Regions from separate parts of the Serratia sp. 121840015-1 genome, predicted to be linked through region 1. Evidence: riboswitches for the same ligand, from Rfam matches in the RefSeq annotation. Region 1 holds a riboswitch; each other region holds the start of a gene.

Region 1 (2,256 bases):
TCTGCGCTTCATCTTCCGCCGGCGCGCACGCCAGCAGCGCCGCCGCTTCCGGCAGGTTCGGCGTAATGATCGACACCAGCGGTAACAGCTCGCGCCGAATAGACGCCACCGCCTCCGGCGCCAGCAACGGATCGCCGCTTTTCGCCAGCATCACGGTGTCCAGCACCACGAACTCCGGCCGGTAATGGCGCAGCCGTTCGGCCACCGCCTGCACAATGTCGGCGTTGGCCAGCATGCCGATCTTGACGCTGTCGATACGCACGTCGCTGAACACCGAGTCCAGCTGCGCGGCGACGAACGCCGGATCGATGTAATACACCGACTGCACGCCGCGGGTATTCTGCGCCACCAGCGCGGTGATCACCGAGGTGCCGTAGGCGCCGAGCGCCGAGAAGGCCTTCAAATCGGCCTGAATGCCGGCGCCGCCGCTGGGATCGGTGCCGGCGATGGTCAGCGCGTTAATGCGTTTCATCACAGATCCTCCCCGCGCAGTTGATACAGGGCGTCGAGGAACGCCGGCGTAAAGCTGCCCGGCCCGCCGGCCTGTCTGGCCGCGAGACCGCCGCAGTGGGACATCACCCGGCAGGCGGTCGCCACGTTGTCCAGGCGATCGCCCGGCAGGGCGCAAAACGCCGCCACGACCGCCGACAGCGCGCAGCCGGTGCCCACCACCCGCGTCATCAGCGGGGAACCGCCTTCGATCGCCCAATCGCGTTGGCCGTCGGTGACGTAATCCACCGCGCCGGTGACCGCCACCACCGCGCCGCTGCGCTGCGCCAGCTCACGCGCGGCTGGCAAGGCCGCCAGCGAATCGTCGCCGCTGTCAACCCCGCGGCCGCTGGCCAGCAACCCGCTGAGCGCCATGATTTCCGAGGCGTTGCCGCGTATCGCCGCCGGTTTCTCGTCCAGCAGCTGTTTAGCAAAGGCGGTGCGGTAGGAGAGCGCGCCGACCGCCACCGGATCCAGCGTCCAGGGCTTGCCGGCCCGATTGGCGGCGGCCACCGCCGCCCGCATCGATTCGGCGCGCAGCGCATTGAGGGTACCGACGTTGATCAGCAGGCCATCGGCCAGCGCGCTGAACTGCGCCGCCTCTTGCGGCTCCACCACCATCGCCGGGGAGGCGCCGAGCGCCAATAGCACGTTGGCGGTCAGCGATTGCACCACTTCGTTGGTCAGGCAGTGGATCAGCGGAGGCCGCTGTTGGAATTGGGTCAGACAGGCCGCGGCGCGCGCGCCGGGTAGTGCATCAGGTCGAGCGATCATATTCCTCCCAACCGGCGTTCAAGAAGGCGGCGCCGGCTGGGCGGCCGTGACTTCCCTACGCTGGCATTATCCAGATCAGGTAATACGGGTATTTCTCAGCCTTCACGTAGAAGGGCACCCCGAGTCATGAAAATCAATAGGTTGTGATCAACGTTGCGTTAATCCCTGCAGGGGATCATGCCAGCGGCGGCGCGGACAAACAAGCGAATAAATTGGCTCGGCAGGCATACGCCGCGCAATGCGCTATAGTGAGCACAAACCACCGGGAGATGCCATGCAGATAAGACCCTACCAAGAGACCGATCGCCCCTTCCTGCGCACGCTGTACCTGGCGTCGCGCAAGGCGGCGTTCGGCTGGCGCGATACCTCAAACTATCAGTTGGAAGATTTCGACGGCGCGACGCTGGGCGAAGCGATTTGGGTGGCGGAAGACGGCGGCACGCTGCTGGGATTCGTCTCCGTCTACCGCGAAGACAACTTCATTCATAACCTGTATGTCGATCCCCATCAGCCGCCGCGCGGCGTCGGCAGTGCGCTGCTGCAGGCGGCGGAAGCTACCTTCACCGCCACCGGCTCGCTGAAATGCCTGGTGAAGAATGAAAAGGCGCTGGCGTTCTACCGCAAACACGGCTGGCGCATCATCTCTACCGGCAACGACGGCGAAGAAGATTATTACCTGATGCATTCGCCGGCCCGCTAACGCCGCCTTTCCCGTCACAGAACTCATTAATGATAATGGATTTCATTATCATTTAAGCATACCCTTCCTTGTCTCTCTCAATGAACTTGGCAAGGAAGGTTATGCAACACCAAACGGATACACGCTTCCCCGATGCCGCAGCGGCGGACTACGATCGCCGTATTCTGACCCTGGTGCCCGGCTATCAGTTTGCCCAGGCGCTGCTGACGGCGACGCTCGCACAGACGCTGCCGAATGACGCCACGCTGTTGCTGGCCGGCTGCGGCACCGGCAGTGAACTGGAGGCGCTGGCC
Region 2 (2,256 bases), 580 kb from region 1:
CGCCCTCCTTGCCACCGCCGCCGAAGTAGTTGCGATCCCGCTGATCCACCAGCGCGAAGATGCTGCGGCTCACGGAAACCCGCGGCTCATGCGCGTGGCCGGCCTCTTGCCAGGCGGCGCGGTAGGCGCGGATCTGCTTGGCCTGCTGGATGTGGAAGGGTTCGCCGGTCTCGTCGTTCTTGAGCGTCGAGCTTTGCAGGTGCATGCCGAGCTTCGCCGCCCAGACGGCGGTGGCGTTCGAACCGGCGCCCCACCAGATGCGATCGCGCAGCCCGGCGGAAAACGGCTCCGGCCGCAGCAGCCCAGGCGGATTCGGGAACATCGGCTGTGGATTGGGCTCGGCGAACCCTTCGCCGCGCAGCGCTTCCAGGAACACTTCGGTATGGCGGCGGGCCATGTCCGCGTCGCTCTCGCCGTCGGCCGGGGCATAGCCGAAATAGCGCCAGCCGTCGATCACCTGCTCCGGCGAGCCGCGGCTGATGCCGAGCTGCAGCCGCCCGCCGGCGATCAGATCCGCCGCGCCGGCGTCTTCCACCATGTACAGCGGATTTTCATAACGCATGTCGATCACGCCGGTGCCGATCTCGATGCGTTGGGTTTTGGCGCCGATGGCGGCCAGCAGCGGGAACGGCGACCCCAGCTGGCGTGCAAAGTGGTGTACGCGAAAATAGGCGCCGTCCGCCCCCAGATCTTCGGCGGCAACCGCCAGATCGATGGACTGCAGCAGCGCATCCGCTGCGGAACGGGTGCCGGACTGGGCGGAAGGCGACCAGTGGCCAAACGAGAGAAAACCAATCTTTTTCATCGGGAATCGTCCTCAAAGGCAAAATCATCGGCCTACAGTGACAAAAATCGCGCGCTCTGCGCCAGCAAAATCGCCCCCGATCGCACTAAACGAACCGATTGCCACCGCGCCGCCCGGCGATTGTAATCAAAAAACAAATGTCGTATAACAGGCAGCTCCGAGGGGTGTCCTGTTACGGGCTGAGATGGCGCAAGCCGAACCCTTTGAACCTGATCTGGGTCATGCCAGCGAAGGGACGGTTAGGCAACAACGCTCTCACCCGTTGCCTGTTCATACCCCAGCGTGCCCGGATCTCCACTGACTCAAGGAGGTCCCATGTCCATCACCACCCTGTTCGAAAGCGGTCTTTACGGCCGGCTGCGCCAACAAGCCGGCAGCCACTGGCAAGATTACGTCGATCACCCGTTTCTGCAGCAGCTGGCCGCCGGCACCTTGCCCGAACGCGCTTTTCGCCGCTACCTGACCCAGGACTACCTGTTCCTGCTGCACTTCGCCCGCGCCTACGCACTGCTGGTCAGCAAGCTACGCACCCTGCCGGAAATGCGCGCCGCCACGGCGTCGCTCAACGGCATCGTCGCCGAACTGCCGCTGCACGTGGCCTATTGCGCCGAATGGGGGCTGAGCGAAGCGCAAATCGCCGCCCAGCCGGAAGCGGCGGAGACCATGAACTACACCCGTTACGTGCTGGATATCGGCCATGCCGGCGACGCCCTCGATCTGCTGGCCGGCCTGCTGCCCTGCGTGGCCGGCTATGCCGAAATCGGCCTGCGGCTGTTGCACGACCCCGCCACCAAAATGGAGGGCAATCCTTACGCTTCCTGGATCCGCAACTACGGCGACGAGGGCTATCTGGCCGGCGTGCGCGCTGCCATCGAGCTGCTGGAAACCGTCGGCCACCAGCGCGGCGCACCAGGCCGCTTCACCGAGCTGGCGCAGATTTTCACCACCGCCACCCAGCTGGAATCGGCATTTTGGCAGATGGGGCTGAACGCCTCATGACCTCCCCGCTTCTCCCGCCCGGCATCCAGGTGCGGGATCTCAGCCTGCGTTTCGGTCAGCAAATCGTCTTCGACCGGCTGAGCTTCGACATCGTCGGCGGCAGCTTCGTCGCCCTGCTCGGCGCCAGCGGCGCCGGCAAAACCAGCCTGCTGAAGATCATCGCCGGCCTGGAACGGGCGACCTCGGGCACGGTGACCGGCAGCGACGGTTTGCCGATCGCCGGGCGCATCGCCTACATGGGGCAAAAAGACCTGCTCTACCCGTGGCTGACCGTCGAGGAGAACGTCGCCCTCGGCTCGCGGCTGCGCGGCGAAGTGACGGATCGGGCGTGGGCGGCGCACCTGCTGGAGCGCGTGGGCCTGGCCGCGCATGGCCGCAGCCTGCCCGCCGCGCTGTCCGGCGGCATGCGCCAGCGCGCCGCCATCGCCCGCACGCTCTACGAACGCCAGCCG
Region 3 (2,256 bases), on a different contig from region 1:
CGCAACCGCTGTTCTCGCATATCGAGAGCGTCACCTCGCCGACGCCGTTCGTTATCGACGTGCAGCTGCGCAGCCCCGACCACTGGCTGCCCTGGCTGCTGGGCAGCGTGCAGGCCATGATCCTGCCGCGCGAATGGCGTGAACTGCCGGATTTCGCCCGCCATCCGGTCGGCACCGGCCCCTACCGCGTGGTGCGCAACCTTCCCAGCCAGATGAAGATCCACGCCTTCGACGACTATTTTGGCTACCGGGCGCTGATCGACGAGGTGAACATCTGGGTGCTGCCGGAGTTTTCCGAAGAGCTGGTGCACTCCGGCGTGCAGCTGCAGGGCGATGAAACCGGCAACAGCGAGCTGGAAAGCCGGCTGGAAGAGGGGTGCTATTTCCTGCTGTTCGATCAGCGTTCTCCGCTGGCCGCCGACCCCGCCATTCGCAGTTGGCTGTGCGAATTGATCAACCCCATTTCGCTGCTGAGCCACGCCGGGCCGCTCTACCAGCGCTATTGGTCGCCGGCGTACGGCCTGCTGCCGCGCTGGCACCACAACCGCACGCTGGCGCAGCAGCCCAAGCCCGCGGGCCTGACCGAACTGACGATGACCCACTTCAATGAACATTCGGAGTTTCACGCCATTCGCCAGGCGATCGAACCGCTGCTGGCACAGCACGGCATCCGCCTGATCGTGCAAAGCGTGGATTACGCCACCTGGCACCAGGGCGACGCGCGCAGCGATCTGTGGCTCGGCAGCGCCAACTTCTATCTGCCGCTGGAGTTTTCGCTGTTCGCCACGCTGTACGAACTGCCGCTGATGCAGCATTGCATGAACGAAGATCTGGCGCAGGACGCAGCGCTGTGGCGCGCCAACCGCTTGCCGCTGGCCGAGTTCTGCCAGCGTCTGGTCAGCAACCACCAGCTGCACCCGCTGTTCCACCACTGGCTGCAGCTGCACGGCCAGCGCAGCATGCGCGGCGTGCGGATGAACACCCTCGGCTGGTTCGACTTCAAGTCCGCCTGGTTTGCCCCGCCGGAGGCATAAGCGCCTTTCGCCCGGGTCGGTTAATCTTTACAATAGCGCCGTCTCAACGGGGTGCGGTAAGTCGGGCCGCGTGATAAGCCCGATTTTCCGCTGAGAGCACACCCGTCGAACCTGATCCGGTCAATACCGGCGGAGGGATTTGAGCCCAGCGAACCGGCGACGCCGCCTCGCCCCCTCAGATGCCCTTGCCCCCTTATTTTTCAGGAGTGCAACGTGGTCAAAACATATCTGCCCTGCTTATTGCTGCTGTGTGCCGCGCCGGTTTTCGCCAAGCCGACGCTGACGGTTTACACCTACGATTCCTTCGCCGCCGACTGGGGCCCAGGCCCGGCGGTGAAAAAAGCCTTTGAAGCCGAGTGCGACTGTGAACTGAAGTTCGTCGCGCTGGAAGACGGCGTCTCGCTGCTGAACCGCCTGCGCATGGAAGGCAAGAACAGCGCCGCCGACGTGGTGCTGGGGTTGGACAACAACCTGTTACAGGCGGCGCAGCAAACCGGCCTGTTCGCGCCGAGCGGCGTCGACACCGCCAAACTGACGGTGCCGGGCGGCTGGCAGGACGCGACCTTCGTGCCATATGACTACGGGTACTTCGCTTTCGTCTACAACAAAGAAAAACTGAAGAACCCGCCAAAAAGCCTGCAGGAGCTGGTCAGCAGCGATCGCAACTGGAAAGTGATCTACGAAGATCCGCGCACCAGCACGCCGGGCCTCGGCCTGCTGCTGTGGATGCAAAAAGTGTATGGCGACAAGGCGCCGGCCGCCTGGCAGCAGCTGGCGAAGAAGACCGTCACCGTCACCAAAGGCTGGAGCGAAGCCTACGGCCTGTTCCTGAAAGGCGAAGGCGATCTGGTGCTCAGCTACACCACCTCTCCCGCCTATCACCTGATCGAAGAGAAAAAAGATCTCTACGCCGCCGCCACGTTCAGCGAAGGCCACTACCTGCAGGTGGAAGTGGCGGGCAAGCTGAAGGCCGCCAAACAGCCAGAGCTGGCGGAGCGCTTCATGCAGTTCATGGTGACGCCGGCCTTCCAGAACACCATCCCGACCGGCAACTGGATGTACCCGGTGATCAACACCCCACTGCCCGTCGGCTTTGAGCAGATGAACGTGCCGCATACCGCGTTGCAATACAGCGCCGAAGAGGTGGCCAAACAACGCGGCGGTTGGATCCGGGCATGGCAAACCGCCGTCAGCCGCTGATCCCCCGCTGGCTCTGGCCGGG

The links. A riboswitch is a leader RNA that binds a small molecule or an ion and turns the genes downstream of it on or off. The one in region 1 is predicted to bind thiamine pyrophosphate.
Region 2: another riboswitch for thiamine pyrophosphate. It lies ahead of ACUXAC_RS03350 (TenA family protein); the one in region 1 lies ahead of thiM (hydroxyethylthiazole kinase).
Region 3: another riboswitch for thiamine pyrophosphate. It lies ahead of thiB (thiamine ABC transporter substrate binding subunit); the one in region 1 lies ahead of thiM (hydroxyethylthiazole kinase).

What each region holds. Positions count from the first base shown of each region.
Region 1 is NZ_JBSEYF010000001.1:108,820-111,075, reverse strand. Features, by position in the region: gene thiD (bifunctional hydroxymethylpyrimidine kinase/phosphomethylpyrimidine kinase) at 1-472, opposite strand, end outside; gene thiM (hydroxyethylthiazole kinase) at 472-1,263, opposite strand; TPP riboswitch at 1,299-1,395, opposite strand; gene ACUXAC_RS00525 (GNAT family N-acetyltransferase) at 1,538-1,963, shown strand; gene ACUXAC_RS00520 (methyltransferase) at 2,065-2,256, shown strand, end outside.
Region 2 is NZ_JBSEYF010000001.1:687,240-689,495, reverse strand. Features, by position in the region: gene ACUXAC_RS03355 (LLM class flavin-dependent oxidoreductase) at 1-805, opposite strand, end outside; TPP riboswitch at 956-1,058, shown strand; gene ACUXAC_RS03350 (TenA family protein) at 1,121-1,804, shown strand; gene ACUXAC_RS03345 (ABC transporter ATP-binding protein) at 1,801-2,256, shown strand, end outside.
Region 3 is NZ_JBSEYF010000002.1:451,093-453,348, reverse strand. Features, by position in the region: gene sgrR (HTH-type transcriptional regulator SgrR) at 1-1,034, shown strand, start outside; TPP riboswitch at 1,072-1,190, shown strand; gene thiB (thiamine ABC transporter substrate binding subunit) at 1,248-2,234, shown strand; gene thiP (thiamine/thiamine pyrophosphate ABC transporter permease ThiP) at 2,210-2,256, shown strand, end outside.